4 regions of the Pedococcus sp. P2_A3 genome follow, and region 1 is predicted to be linked to each of the others. Evidence: predicted binding sites of a transcription regulator. Region 1 holds the regulator's gene; each other region holds the start of a gene.
What was found. The regulator LexA, encoded in region 1, represses DNA repair genes until DNA is damaged. The targets are predictions, from matches to a motif close to TCGAACANNTGTTCGA.
Positions count from the first base shown of each region.

Region 2: a site for LexA is predicted at 1,131-1,146, ahead of AC1DX8_RS11215 (YbaK/EbsC family protein). Genes of this name have one in related genera too.
Region 3: a site for LexA is predicted at 1,527-1,542, ahead of ruvC (crossover junction endodeoxyribonuclease RuvC). Genes of this name have one in related genera too.
Region 4: a site for LexA is predicted at 1,529-1,544, ahead of AC1DX8_RS08990 (HNH endonuclease signature motif containing protein). Genes of this name have one in related genera too.

Region 1 covers NZ_JBFUCW010000005.1:55,141-58,341, forward strand. Annotated here, with positions in the region: gene AC1DX8_RS05620 (class I SAM-dependent methyltransferase) at 1-152, opposite strand, end outside; gene AC1DX8_RS05625 (N-acetyltransferase family protein) at 171-704, shown strand; gene AC1DX8_RS05630 (DUF4259 domain-containing protein) at 776-1,189, shown strand; gene lexA (transcriptional repressor LexA) at 1,304-2,029, opposite strand; gene AC1DX8_RS05640 (LysM peptidoglycan-binding domain-containing protein) at 2,347-2,745, shown strand; gene AC1DX8_RS05645 (acyltransferase family protein) at 2,792-3,201, opposite strand, start outside.
Region 2 covers NZ_JBFUCW010000012.1:50,126-53,326, reverse strand. Annotated here, with positions in the region: gene AC1DX8_RS11225 (SAV_6107 family HEPN domain-containing protein) at 1-428, opposite strand, end outside; gene AC1DX8_RS11220 (DUF6504 family protein) at 503-847, opposite strand; gene AC1DX8_RS11215 (YbaK/EbsC family protein) at 1,238-1,942, shown strand; gene AC1DX8_RS11210 (HAD-IIA family hydrolase) at 2,234-3,040, shown strand; gene AC1DX8_RS11205 (ArsR/SmtB family transcription factor) at 3,116-3,201, opposite strand, start outside.
Region 3 covers NZ_JBFUCW010000002.1:239,066-242,266, reverse strand. Annotated here, with positions in the region: gene AC1DX8_RS03200 (GNAT family N-acetyltransferase) at 1-45, opposite strand, end outside; gene pdxT (pyridoxal 5'-phosphate synthase glutaminase subunit PdxT) at 113-721, shown strand; gene AC1DX8_RS03190 (YebC/PmpR family DNA-binding transcriptional regulator) at 718-1,479, shown strand; gene ruvC (crossover junction endodeoxyribonuclease RuvC) at 1,595-2,134, shown strand; gene ruvA (Holliday junction branch migration protein RuvA) at 2,131-2,733, shown strand; gene ruvB (Holliday junction branch migration DNA helicase RuvB) at 2,737-3,201, shown strand, end outside.
Region 4 covers NZ_JBFUCW010000008.1:178,126-181,326, reverse strand. Annotated here, with positions in the region: gene AC1DX8_RS09000 (CHAP domain-containing protein) at 32-805, opposite strand; gene AC1DX8_RS08995 (DUF6458 family protein) at 1,047-1,316, opposite strand; gene AC1DX8_RS08990 (HNH endonuclease signature motif containing protein) at 1,559-2,884, shown strand; gene AC1DX8_RS08985 (alpha/beta hydrolase) at 3,024-3,201, shown strand, end outside.

The DNA.
Region 1 (3,201 bases):
GCATTCGGGGTCGCGCTCCAGACGTGCTCGTGCGCGGCATACCGCTCGTCCCAGAGGGCCTGGCGGTCCGTGGGGGTGCCGCGGTCCGGGTCCGGCAGGTCGGGCCGATCGGTCGATCCGTGCCGGTCGGAGTGCTGGTGGCCGTCGCTCATCCCCCTAGCATCGCCGATATGAGCAGCCCCGTCCCTGCCGAGCACCCCCCAACCGTCGTGCGCGACGCGGTATCGGCCGATCTGCCGGCGATGGCCGCCATCTACGACGAGCAGGTGCGCACCTCGCTGGCGACCTTCGACACCGAGCCGCGCGGCGCGGCATACCTCGGCGAGAAGCTCGCGGCCGTCGGCGACGGCAACATCGTGCTGGTCGCCTGCACGGCGGAGGGCGAGCTGCTCGGCTACGCCTTCTCCGGCCCGTTCCGCCCGCGGCCCGCCTACGCGGGCTCCAAGGAGGTGTCGGTCTACCTCGCGGAGTCGGCGCGTGGTCGCGGGCTCGCCCGCCCCCTGTATGCCGCGCTGCTGGCCCGGCTCGACGCCGCACCCGGGGTGCACACCCAGGTGGCGGTGATCGCGTTGCCGAACGACGCGAGCGTGGCCCTGCACGTGGCGTGCGGGTTCGAACGCGTGGGGATCCTGCGAGAGGTGGGGCACAAGTTCGGTCGTTACGTCGATACGGCGTGGTACCAACGGATGAGCCCGCCGCATTAGGGCTGGCGTGTCGCGCCGCCTCTTGGCACCCTCGGAACTGCACCCCTGTCGCAGGCTGTGGAGGTTCGGAGATGGGCGCCATCGGAGCTGGGCCGTTCGAGAACGACGACGCGCTGGACTTCCTCGACGAGCTCGAGGAAGCGGAGCAGGAGGCGCGACGCACCAAGGTCGAGAAGGCGCTCGTGCGGGTGGTGCGCGCGTCGGGGTACATCGAGGCACCGACCATGTCGGAGGCGGTTGCGGCCGCCGCCGTGGTGGCCGCCTGTGACGACTTCGAGTCCGTGGTCGGGGAGCGGAACGTGCCGCGCTGGCTCGACGAGGACCCCATCGAGGTCGACGAGCGCCTCGAGGAGCTGGCGACCCAGGCCTTGCACCGCGCGCTGAAGTCCGACGACAACGAGCTGTGGGAGCTCTGGGCCGACGGGGATGGCGGGGAGCGGTTCGCCACCAAGGTCACCCACCTGCTCGACGCCCTGGGTGACTGAGCCGACCTGATCCGACCCGGCGCCCCATGCCGGACACGCGCCGGACACGCGTGTGCCGCGGCACGCCCGAGGCGCGCCGCGGCACACGGTGCAGCCGGCACCTGAGGGTCGAGGTCAGATGCGGCGCAACACCGCGGTGACCTTGCCGAGGATGGTGGCGTGGTCTCCGTCGATGGGGTCGAACGCGGCGTTGTGCGGCATCAGCCACACCTTGCCGTCCTTGCGCTTGAAGGTCTTCACGGTGGCCTCGTTGTCGAGCATCGCAGCGACGATGTCACCGTTGTCCGCGCTGGGCTGCTGCCGCACGACGACCCAGTCGCCGTCGCAGATCGCGGCCTCGATCATCGAGTCACCGACGACCTGCAGGAGGAAGAGCTGGCCCTCGCCGACGATCTGGCGGGGGAGCGGGAACACGTCCTCGACGGTCTCCTCGGCCAGGATCGGCACGCCCGCCGCGATGCGACCGAGCACTGGCACGTAGGAGGCCTCCGGCCGCTGGTCGTTGACGCCGGTCTCGTCGTAGGTGGCGGTCTCGTCCTCGACGCTCGCGCCGCCGCGGTAGCCCCGCATGTCGGCGGGGGAGTCGGGAGAGACGACCTCGATGGCCCGCGGCCGGTTGGGGTCACGGCGCAGGAAGCCCTTGCGCTCCAGGGTGGACAGCTGGTGGGCGACGGAGCTGGGGGAGGTGAGCCCCACGGCCTCGCCGATCTCCCGCAGGCTCGGGGGGTAGCCGCGCCGGTCCACCGAGTTGCGGATCACCTCGAGCACCCGCCGCTGCCGGACGGTGAGCCCGTCACCGCGATCGCGGTCGGGCAGTTCCTTGACGTTGTCGTCGCTCATGCCGCTTCCTCACTTGAGCAGGTACAGGGACGGGTGCAGGTGCCGGTGGTGCAGGTGTTGGTGCAGGTCAGGTGCCGTGTGGCGCACGGTCCAGAGGGTGTGACGGGTGCGTTGTCAGTGGCCTCTGATGTGCTTGGGGCATGAACACAGCGTATGGCCTTCGAACGTCTGTGCCAAACATGTGTTCGACGCGTGTCTTGATCCGTTCGAACATGCGTGCTAGAAATCACCTAGGCAGTTGTTCGCACACCCGTTCGACCAACTCGACAGACCACGCGGTTCACGCCGCGCCACTGAACGCCACGATGGAGGACCAGATGAGTGCAGCAGTCGCTTGGGACGTCGCCCCCGCTCCGGTGCGGGTTCCCGTTCGCCCGGCTCGACCGCAGCTGGTCTCGGTCCCCACCGGGGCAGCCGTGGCCGCGCTGCCGACCCGCCCGCTGCGCATCACCCGCACCGGCCGGCTGGCCCTCACCCTCACCGTCGTCGTGGCTGCGGTCGCCCTGGCGGTCGCCCTCTTCTCCGGAGGCGCGTCCGCCACCGTGATCGACCACTCGACCACGGTCCGGTCCGGCCAGACCCTCTCCGAGATCGCGACCCAGCAGCTCCCGCAGCTGTCGATGGCCGAGGCCGTCGCCCAGATCCAGATCGCCAACGACCTGACCGGCAGCGACATCCACGCAGGTCAGACCCTGCTGATCCCCGCGGTGGGGTGACGTCCGCCCAGCGAGTGAGGGTCGGTCCCTCCGTGGGATCCGGTAACTACTTGGGCACCGTGCCGAGCTGGCGCTCGACATAGGGCGCGAGCAGGGTGGCGTACTCGATGCTCAGGTGCGACATGTCGCGGTAGACGATGACGTTGCCGATCCGGCCAAAGCAGTTTTTGGCGTCGCAGAACTGTGGCGTCAGGTCGATCACGGTGACCTTCGGGTTGGCCAAGGACCGTGCCGTCGAGAACTCGAGGTCCTCAGGGAGCGCATCTGCCCGGGGTACTTCGCAGTCGCTCGCGCCGTCACGTGACTGCGCGATGCAGGTGGGGATGTTGCGCCCTCCCGTCGACGGGACGTCGCGGATCACGTGGATCCGCTTCCCGGCGTCGATGAACTGCTTCCAGACCGCCTTGTAACCATCAGGGCCGGGGTCACCCAGGTTGCCGCCCGGAGCGTTCGTCC
Region 2 (3,201 bases), on a different contig from region 1:
GTCGTGGCCAGGGCCGTGGGCACCAGCAGGTGGTCGTGGGGCGACATGGTCACCGGCAGTCCGAGGGTGTGACAGACGAGGTCGAGGAAGAGCTCGGACTGGCGCAGCACGTCATCGGCCTCCCGTGCGCTGTGACCGTGGTGGCGACGGGCTCCGACCACCTCGAAGAACCCCGCCCACTCGGAGAGCTCGGGCGCAACGGTGGGCAGCAGCTCCCACAGGCTGCGCGGACCCGACTGGCCCGTGGGTGGACGACTGGAGGTGCGGGTGGCGACCACGGCGGCGGCGGCCCGCAACGCCCCGAGCTGGGCCTGGTCGTAGCGCCGGGCGACCTCCTGGCTCTGGCAGGCCTCGAGCAGTGAGTGCCGCGCCCGGTCCAGCAGGTCGAGCGTGGCAGCGGCTCCCGTGGCTGTTCCCGGGCTTCGCATCGGACTGTCTCCCATCGCTTGGCGTCCCATGGCTTGGTGTCCCATCGCTTGGTGTCCCATCGCTTGGTGTCCCATCAGTCAGCGACCCTCAGCAGTCGCCACTGGCTCCCGTGCTCGGCGCACAGGTCGTAGACCCCCACCCCGCACAGGCGGCCGGCACTCGCCTCGACCCGCCACACCTGCCGCTCGCGGGCGTCGGTGAGCACGTCGCTGCCACCGTCACGCTCCCGGGCGTCCCGCCACCACGGGCGGCGTTCCTGCCAGCGGTCGAGCACGGTCCGGACGACATAGAGCCGGCCGCGCCAGACGAAGGCGTCGGGCCCGAGACCTCCCACCCCTCCCGGGCCGCCCAGACCGGGAGCCAGGTCGTCGCGAACCCCCTCACGGACCTCGATGGCCTCTTCGTAACGGCGAACCACGGGATGCTCCTTCACTGGTCTGGGGCGAGATCGGGCGATGAGTGGGCGGGCGATGGGTTGCGATGGGTGTACCTGGACGTGGAGAAAAAGGGCATGGCGCAGCCCCGTCGAGAGCAGGCGCGACGGCGCACTCAGGTGGTGCGCTCTGGCCCTGTGAGGGGCGGGGTCGAGGCGCCTGATCACAGGGCCAGAGCCGCCGTGCTCCGCAAGCGACCGCCTGTCACGGTGGAGCCGTCACCGGCGAAGCCGTGACCGAATGGATCGGTCGTCATGAACCACGAGTTCGAACAGGTGTTCGATGAGAAGAACCGTACACCCCGCCACGGACAGCCCGTCAACCCCTGCAGGACGAGTGGTGACAGCGACTCCCCACACCCCTAGTTTGGGGACATGACAGCCCCCGAGGGACCGGCATCGGCCCCCGACACGGCGGCGTCCGCCGACACGGCGCTCGCCACGGGCACCGTGCCGCCCGCCACCCACACCTCGCCTGCCGCCACGTCGCCGGCCACCGCGGCGCCCGCATCTCCCGCTGACCTGGCCACCTCGGACCGGGGCACCTCGGACCGGGCCACGTCGCCCCCCGACCTGACCGGGCCCCCCGACCTGACCGGGCACCCCGCCGTGCGGCGGGTGCTCGAGACGCTCGCCGTCCACCACGTCGTCCCGCAGGTCGTCAGCCTTCCCGACGCTGTCCGCACCGCCGCCGCCGCAGCCGCGGCGCTGGGCATCACCCCGGCCGAGATCGCCAACTCGCTGGTCTTCCGCGCCCACGCCCCCGACCAGAACATCAGCCCGGTGCTCATCCTCACCTCGGGGGCGCACAAGGTCGACCTGGTCAAGGTCGCCGAGCTGGTCGACGACATCGACCACCTCGACCGCGCCGACGCCGACTTCGTCCTGGCGACCACCGGGTTCACCATCGGCGGCGTGGCGCCCGTGGGCCACATCGCGCCGGTCCGCACCTTCGTCGACGTCTCCCTCAGCCGCTACCGCCACGTCTGGGCCGCCGCGGGCCACAGCCACACCGTCTTCCGCACCACCTACGAGGAGCTCCTGCGGGTCACCGGAGGACACGCGATCGAGGTGGCCTGAGCGACGGGCCCCCACCCCACCCAAGAAACCCCAACCCCGCCCGAGACCAGAGCGGGCCCGCGAGCCGCCTCACGGCATACCGCGGGCGCGGACCAGCCGCCCGCGCCCACGAACGACAGGTCCAGGCGGTCGTAGAGTCCTTGGCGCGTTCGACGTCCGCGACGGGGAGCAGTGCCGTGACTGCGCTCGTGGCCAATGACACGCACCTCCGTCAGGCAGTTCCAGCGCGCGCCTGGTCCGGCAGTTGGCGCCCCCACAAACCGCGCAGCACAAACTCGGCACAATGGGCGCATGACCACCCCGAAGCCCGTCGAGTGCTGGCTCACCGACATGGACGGCGTCCTCGTCCACGAGGAGAGCGTCATCCCCGGGGCGCCCGAGTTCATCGCGGCCCTGCAGGAGTCCGGGACGAGGTTCCTCGTCCTGACGAACAACTCGATCTTCACGCCGCGCGACCTGCGCGCCCGCCTGCTCGCCAGCGGCATCGACGTACCCGAGGAGTCGATCTGGACGTCGGCCCTCGCGACCGCGCAGTTCCTCGCCGACCAGCGGCCGGGCGGCAGCGCGTTCGTGGTCGGCGAGGCTGGCCTGACCACCGCGCTGCACGAGGTCGGCTACACGATGACCGAGCGCGACCCGGACTACGTGGTCCTCGGCGAGACCCGCACCTACTCCTTCGAGGCGATCACCAAGGCGATCCGGCTCATCGAGGCCGGCGCCCGCTTCATCGCCACCAACCCCGACGTCAGTGGACCCAGCCCCCACGGCCTGCTGCCCGCCACCGGCTCGGTCGCGGCCCTGATCAGCGCGGCCACCGGCCACCAGCCCTACTTCGTCGGCAAGCCGAACCCCCTGATGATGCGCAGCGCACTGAACCGGATCGACGCCCACTCCGAGTCCACCGTGATGATCGGCGACCGGATGGACACCGACGTCATCAGCGGGCTCGAAGCGGGACTGCGCACCGTCCTCGTGCTGACCGGGTCGACCCGCCCCGAACAGGTCGGCCGCTTCCCCTACCAGCCCACCCGCATCGTCGACTCCATCGCCGACGTCGTGCCCCTCGTCGCCGAGCTGCGCCCCTCGACCGAGGGCTGAGCGCGCGCCCAGACCGGAGGTATGCCGCGCGGCCGGATCAGTCGGCCGCGGCGCCACGGAGGGGCGGCAGGACGGTCAGCGGACCTGGCCGAGGACGCTGTCGAGCAGCCCCGGGAACGCCGCGTCGAGCTCCTCGCGACGCAGCGTCACCAGTCGCTCGC
Region 3 (3,201 bases), on a different contig from region 1:
CCCGGTGCGCGCCCGCACCACCACCTCGCTCCTGGCGCCAGTCATGGCGCCACTGTAGGTCGGGGCCGGGGCGGGGCGTGGCAGCCGTCCGCGCGGCCGTAGCATTCCGGGCGTGACCGACCAGCCGACCATCGGCGTGCTCGCCGTCCAGGGCGACGTGCGCGAGCACCTGTATGCCGTGGAGCAGGCGGGCGCTCGCGCCACCACCGTGCGCCGCACCACCGAGCTCGACGCGGTCGACGCCCTGATCATCCCGGGGGGCGAGTCGACCACGATGGACAAGCTCGTCCGGGCCTTCGAGCTCCGCGACCCGCTGCGCGAGAGGCTGGCAGCCGGCATGCCGGCCTACGGGTCCTGTGCGGGCATGATCATGCTCGCCGACCGGATCGCCGACGCGCGCCCGGACCAGCAGACCCTCGGCGGGCTCGACATCACGGTGCGCCGCAACGCGTTCGGGCGGCAGGTCGACTCGTTCGAGGAAGACCTGCACATCCGTGCCATCGGTGGCCGTCCGATGCGGGCGGTGTTCATCCGGGCTCCGTGGGTCGAGGAGGTGGGGGAGGGCGTGGACGTGTTGGCCCGCGTCGAGGACGGACCTGCCGCAGGTAGGATCGTCGCCGTTCGTCAGGGGTCGCTGATGGCCACCTCCTTCCACCCGGAAGTGACCGGTGACCACCGGTTCCACCAGTTGTTCGTCGAGATCGTGAGAGGCAAGGCATGAGCGGCCACAGCAAATGGGCAACCACGAAGCACAAGAAGGCTGCCATCGACGCGAAGCGGGGCAAGCTCTTCGCCAAGCTGATCAAGAACATCGAGGTCGCTGCCCGCACCGGTGGCGGTGACCCCACCGGAAACCCGACGCTCTACGACGCCATCCAGAAGGCCAAGAAGACGTCGGTCCCCAACACGAACATCGACAACGCGGTCAAGCGCGGGTCGGGGGCGACGGCGGGCGGCTCTGACTGGGAGACGATCACGTACGAGGGCTACGCCCCCGGTGGCGTCGCCGTCCTCATCGAGTGCCTGACCGACAACCGCAACCGCGCGGCAGCCGAGGTGCGCACCGCCCTGACCCGCAACGGTGGCCAGCTGGCCGACCCCGGCTCGGTGTCCTACGTGTTCGACCGCAAAGGCGTCGTCATCGTCCCCAAGGGCGACAAGACCGAGGACGACATCCTCGAGGTGGTGCTGGAGGCCGGCGCCGACGAGGTCAACGACCTCGGCGACTCCTACGAGATCATCTCCGAGGCGACCGACTTCGTCGCCGTCCGCAAGGCCGTCCAGGACGCCGGGATCGACTACGACTCGGCCGAGGCGTCGTGGGTCCCCAACCTCAAGGTGCCGCTCGACGCCGACGGGGCGCGCAAGATGATCCGCGTCATCGAGGCCCTCGAGGACTCCGACGACGTGCAGGACGTCTTCGCCAACGGTGACATCAGCGACGAGGTGCTGGCCGAGATCGAGGACGACGACGAGTAGAGGCGTGTTGCTCCGCTCGCTGGCGGGTGGCCGTGTGTACCGTTGAACCGAACACTTGTTCGGAAGACACGATGGTTGGTGACGACTCCGTGTCACAGATGAGGGAGCGGCTGTCGTGCGCGTACTCGGGGTCGATCCCGGCCTGACCCGGTGTGGGATCGGGGTCGTCGAGGGAGGTCGTGGCCGGCAGGTCCGGCTTGTCGCCGTGGGTGTCGTGCGCTCACCGGCGACCGAACCCACCGCCGAGCGGCTGCTCTACCTCCAGACCGAGCTCGACAGCTGGCTCGACCGGTTCCAGCCCGACGCGATCGCGGTCGAGCAGGTCTTCGCCGACGTCAACGTCGCCAGCGTCATGCACACCATGCAGGCCTCGGCCATCCCGCTCCTGGCGGCCGCCCGGCGCGGGCTGCCCGTCGAGCTGCACACGCCCACGTCCGTCAAGGCCGCGGTCACCGGGTCCGGCCGCGCCGACAAGGCGCAGGTCACCGCCATGGTGACCCGCATCCTGCGGATGGAGTCCGCCCCCAAGCCCGCCGACGCCGCCGATGCCCTGGCCATCGCGATCTGCCACCTGTGGCAGGGTGCTGCCGTCGGCCGGCTGCAGGAGGCGGCCCGCGTGGAGCAGGCCAGGCTCAGGGCCGCGGTGGCCCGGTGATCGCGTCGGTCCGTGGCGCCGTGCGCCACGTGGGGCTCGACCGGGTCGTCGTCGAGGTCGGGGGAGTCGGCATGCTGCTGCACACCACCCCGGCGACCGCGTCCGCCCTCCACCTCGGCCAGGAGGCGCTGCTGGCCACCACGCTGGTCGTGCGCGAGGACTCGTTGACCCTCTACGCCTTCGGCTCCGACGACGAGCGCGACATCTTCGAGCAGGTGCAGACGGTGTCGGGCGTGGGTCCGCGGATCGCGCTGGCCATGCTCTCCGTGCTCGCCCCCGACCGGCTCCGGGCTGCCGTGACCAGTGCCGACCTCGCCACCCTCACCAAGGTGCCGGGCATCGGCCGGAAGGGTGCCGAGCGGATCGTCCTCGAGCTGCGCGACAAGCTCGGTATGCCGTCCGGTGCCGCCACCGGCGCCACGGCGGCTCCGTCAGGTGCGACCGCGGCCTGGCGTGACCAGGTGGCCGAGGCCCTCGTCGGGCTCGGCTACTCCGCCAAGCAGGCCGAGGACGCCGTGTCCCGTGCTGCGGAGGCCGCTCCCGCGGGCGCCGACGTGTCGGCGATGCTCCGTGCTGCCCTGCGTGAGCTGGGGCGCTAGGTCATGGCTGACGGCTTCTCCAGCGAGATGTTCGAGGACTCGTCGATCGACGCCACGGCGCGTGTGGTCGATCCCGATGGCGAGGCCGACGAGCGCACCGTCGAGGCGGCCCTGCGCCCGCGTCGGCTGAGCGAGTTCACCGGGCAGGCGCGGGTGCGTGACCAGCTGTCCCTGGTGCTGGAGGCCGCGCGGCGCCGGGGCACGCCGCCCGACCACGTGCTGCTCTCGGGCCCCCCGGGGCTGGGCAAGACGACGCTGGCGATGCTCATCGGCACCGAGCTGGAGCGACCCATCCGCATCACCAGTGGCCCCGCGATCCAGCACGCCGGTGACCTGGCTGCCGTGCTGTCCTCGCTCATGGAGGGGGAGGTGCTCTTCCTCGACGAGATCCACCGCATGTCCCGCTCGGCCGAGGAGATGCTCTACCTCGCCATGGAGGACTTCCGGGTCGACGTCATCGTGGGCAAG
Region 4 (3,201 bases), on a different contig from region 1:
GGATTGGTCACCGCTGAGCCGCAGGTTCGCCTCAGCCCTGGAAGCGGATGAAGTCGCTGAACTGCTCGCTGCCGGTGCCGCGGGTGGCCGTGCGGTAGCTGTAGGTGTCGGAGCGCACGTGGTTGTACTCCTCCACCATGAAGCTGCCGTCGCTGTTGACCTTGGCGACGTAGGCGACGTGGCCCCAGGTGCCGCTGCTGCGGACCGCGATGTCGCCGACCTTCGGGGACTTGTGGACCGGGATGCCGGCAGCACGGGCGGCGTCGTCCCAGTGCTCGGCGTTGCCCCAGTGCTGACCCTTGTAGGAGTTGGAGAACGCGACCCCGAGGTTGTGGCGGACCCGCCAGGCGGCGAAGGAGGTGCACTGGCCCTTGTAGAAGTTCCACGGGTCGACGCCAGAGGTGGCGCCGCGGTAGGGGTAGTCGTCCTTGATGGCGCCGGTCGGGGCCGGCGTGCTGCCGCCGCACTTCGGGGCGACGAAGCCGTCCCGCCCGGTGTAGACGTAGGCGTCGGAGACGTAGCGTCCGGTGCCGATCCTGTCCCAGAGGTTCGAGGTGCCGTAGGTGCCCTTCACGGTCGAGCCGTAGGTCTGGCAGCTGATGGTGACCTTCGTGCCCTTCGGCAGGGCGGTCACGGCCTGGTAGCCGGTGCCGGGTCCGGAGCGCACCGTGAGGGTGGCGCCCGTGGTCCGGATGGTGCCCGTGGCCGCGTCGGCGATGGCCGCGCCGCCAGCGACGACCGAGAGGCCGAGGGCGCCGGCGAGGGCCATCCGGACCGGCTTCTGGCTGAGGTTGAGTGTGCGCATTGCGTTCTCCTGCATCGTGGTTCGGATCCGCCCGTCCCCTTGGTGGAACCGGCTGCTGACGACGAAGGTATGAACGTGGGGCGGGGCCGTCGATGGGGAGGACTACCCGTAGGGGCGCGTCACGCACCCGGCACCGCAGGGGAGCTCTCCCCTGCGCCGGACGTGCGACAGGGCGGGCCGGGTGGTCCCGGGCCGCCCTGTGGCGGTGAACTGCGCGGCGCTGCGCGCCGAGCTGGGTGGGTCAGATGCGACCGTCACGGTCGACGTCGACCTCGTCGACGCGGGTGCCCGTGGCCGGGTCGGTGTGGCTGACGCGGCGGGCCGAGTAGCCACCGCCGGCGACGCCACGACGGTTCGTCATGACGAGCGACAGCAGGATCGCGAGAACGCCGGCGATCATGCAGATCCAGCCGATCGTCTGGAGGTCGACCCCGCCGACCGAGGACGCGTCGATGGCGAAGGTGAGGATCGCGCCGACGACGATCAGGAAGATGCCGAGTCCGATGTACATGCTCACTCCTGGGGGATTGCGGGCACTGGTCGCCCGTTGCCTCGACTCTATCGGCCGAAAGCCCCTGACCTGCGTCAACGCGGCGCATTCTTCGCATACCGGAACCCGTGGCCGCGTCTGGCGGGCAATGGGGCAGTCCGGGCGACGCGGTGACCGGCCGACCCGGGTCGTGACCAGCTTTCTGGTCATTATCCTGGGGTGAGTGCTTGTGTTCGAACAGATGTTCGACTAGAGTTGGCTACATGTCCACAGTCGCCTCCCTTCGCCCCGCCCCGCTGGCGACGGTCGAGGTGCTGCGCGAGATCGACCGGCTGCTCGACCGGGTCGACCGCGGCGACGTGGTCGGCTCGGCCGCGGCGACCGCGGCCCTGGGCGCCGTGGACCGGGCGATCACCCGGCTCCAGGCGGTGCGGCTGGCTCTGGTCGCCGAGGCCGACCGATCGGCGGTGGCGTCCGAGTCGGGCATGACCGGCACCGGGGCCTGGCTCGCCGCCCGCACGCGGCGCGAGGGCGGCGAGGCCCAGCGCGACGTCCGCCTTGCCACCGCGCTCGACACCGGGCTCCCCGCGACGCGCGAGGCGCTCGCGGCCGGAGAGGTCTCCAAGGAGCACGCCCAAGTGATCGCGACGGCGACGAGCCAGCTGCCCGACGGGCTCGGCGTCGACGAGCGGGCCGCCATCGAGACGGCCCTCGTGCGGCGCGCGAAGCTGGTCGACCCGGGCACCCTGCGCCGTGACGGCCGGCGTGCCCTCGCCGCCGTCGAGCGGTCCCGGGCCGAGGTCGACGCCCACGAGGACTCGGTGCTGCGCACCCAGGAGGAGGCGGCGCTGGCCGCGTCGCGACTGACCTGGCACCACAACGACGACGGCACCACCAGCGGCCACTTCACGCTGCCCACGCTGGCGGCGTCGATCCTCGTCAAGACCGTCCAGCAGATCGCCTCGCCCCGACGGTTCGCCCAGCAGGCCGCCAAGGCGGCGAGGGAAGCCGGCGCCACGACGGCCGCCGAGGTGTCAGACGCCACCTGGGACGCCTTCCGTGTGGCAGACGGCGACTGGGCCCACCGCTACGGCTCGGCATTCGTCGAGCTCCTCGAGCACCTACCCACCGACACGCTCTCGGGGAAGGTCGCGGCGACGGTGGTCGTCACGGTTGACCACGAGCAGCTCAAGGCATCACTCGGGTCGGCACACCTCGACACCGGGCACGACCTCTCGGCCAGCGAGGCGCGCCGGCTGGCCTGCAACGCCGGCATCGTCCCGGCGGTGCTGGGTGGTCGTTCCGTGCCGCTCGACCTCGGTCGGCAGGAGCGCTTCTTCACCGAAGCCCAGCGGGTCGCGCTCGCGACCGTCTACGACACCTGCGCCGCCGAGGGGTGCGATCGGCCCTACGCGTGGTCCGAGCTCCACCACGAGGACCCGTGGGCAGCGGGGGGCGACACCGACCTCCACCTCGCGGTGCCCCTGTGCGGGCACCATCACCGCAGAGCCCACGACCCGCGCTACTGGCACCGAGTCGACACCGACGACCGCGGGAAGAAGTCGGTCAGCTACTCCGTCCGCTGCTGACCGACGGGTGACTCCAGCCCGACGCCGAGCAGCTGGCGTGGGCACCCAGCAAGCGTTCAGGAGGCGCGACTAGCGTCCGGACCATGCGGACCTCACTGGGAGGCGTTGCAGAGCACGCCCGCACACCATCGGACCACGGGTGTCCCTGACCGGCACCGGGCTGGTGGTTCTCATCGCGGCCCTGACGGTCGTGGTGTTCGCGCTGGTCATCAGCGACCGCCCGTCCTGGCGACGCCGCGCCGTCAAGGTGGTCTCGCGCGCGGCCAGTGTCATCACGCTCAACCTCCTCGTCGTCTCGCTGTGCGGCGCGTTGCTCA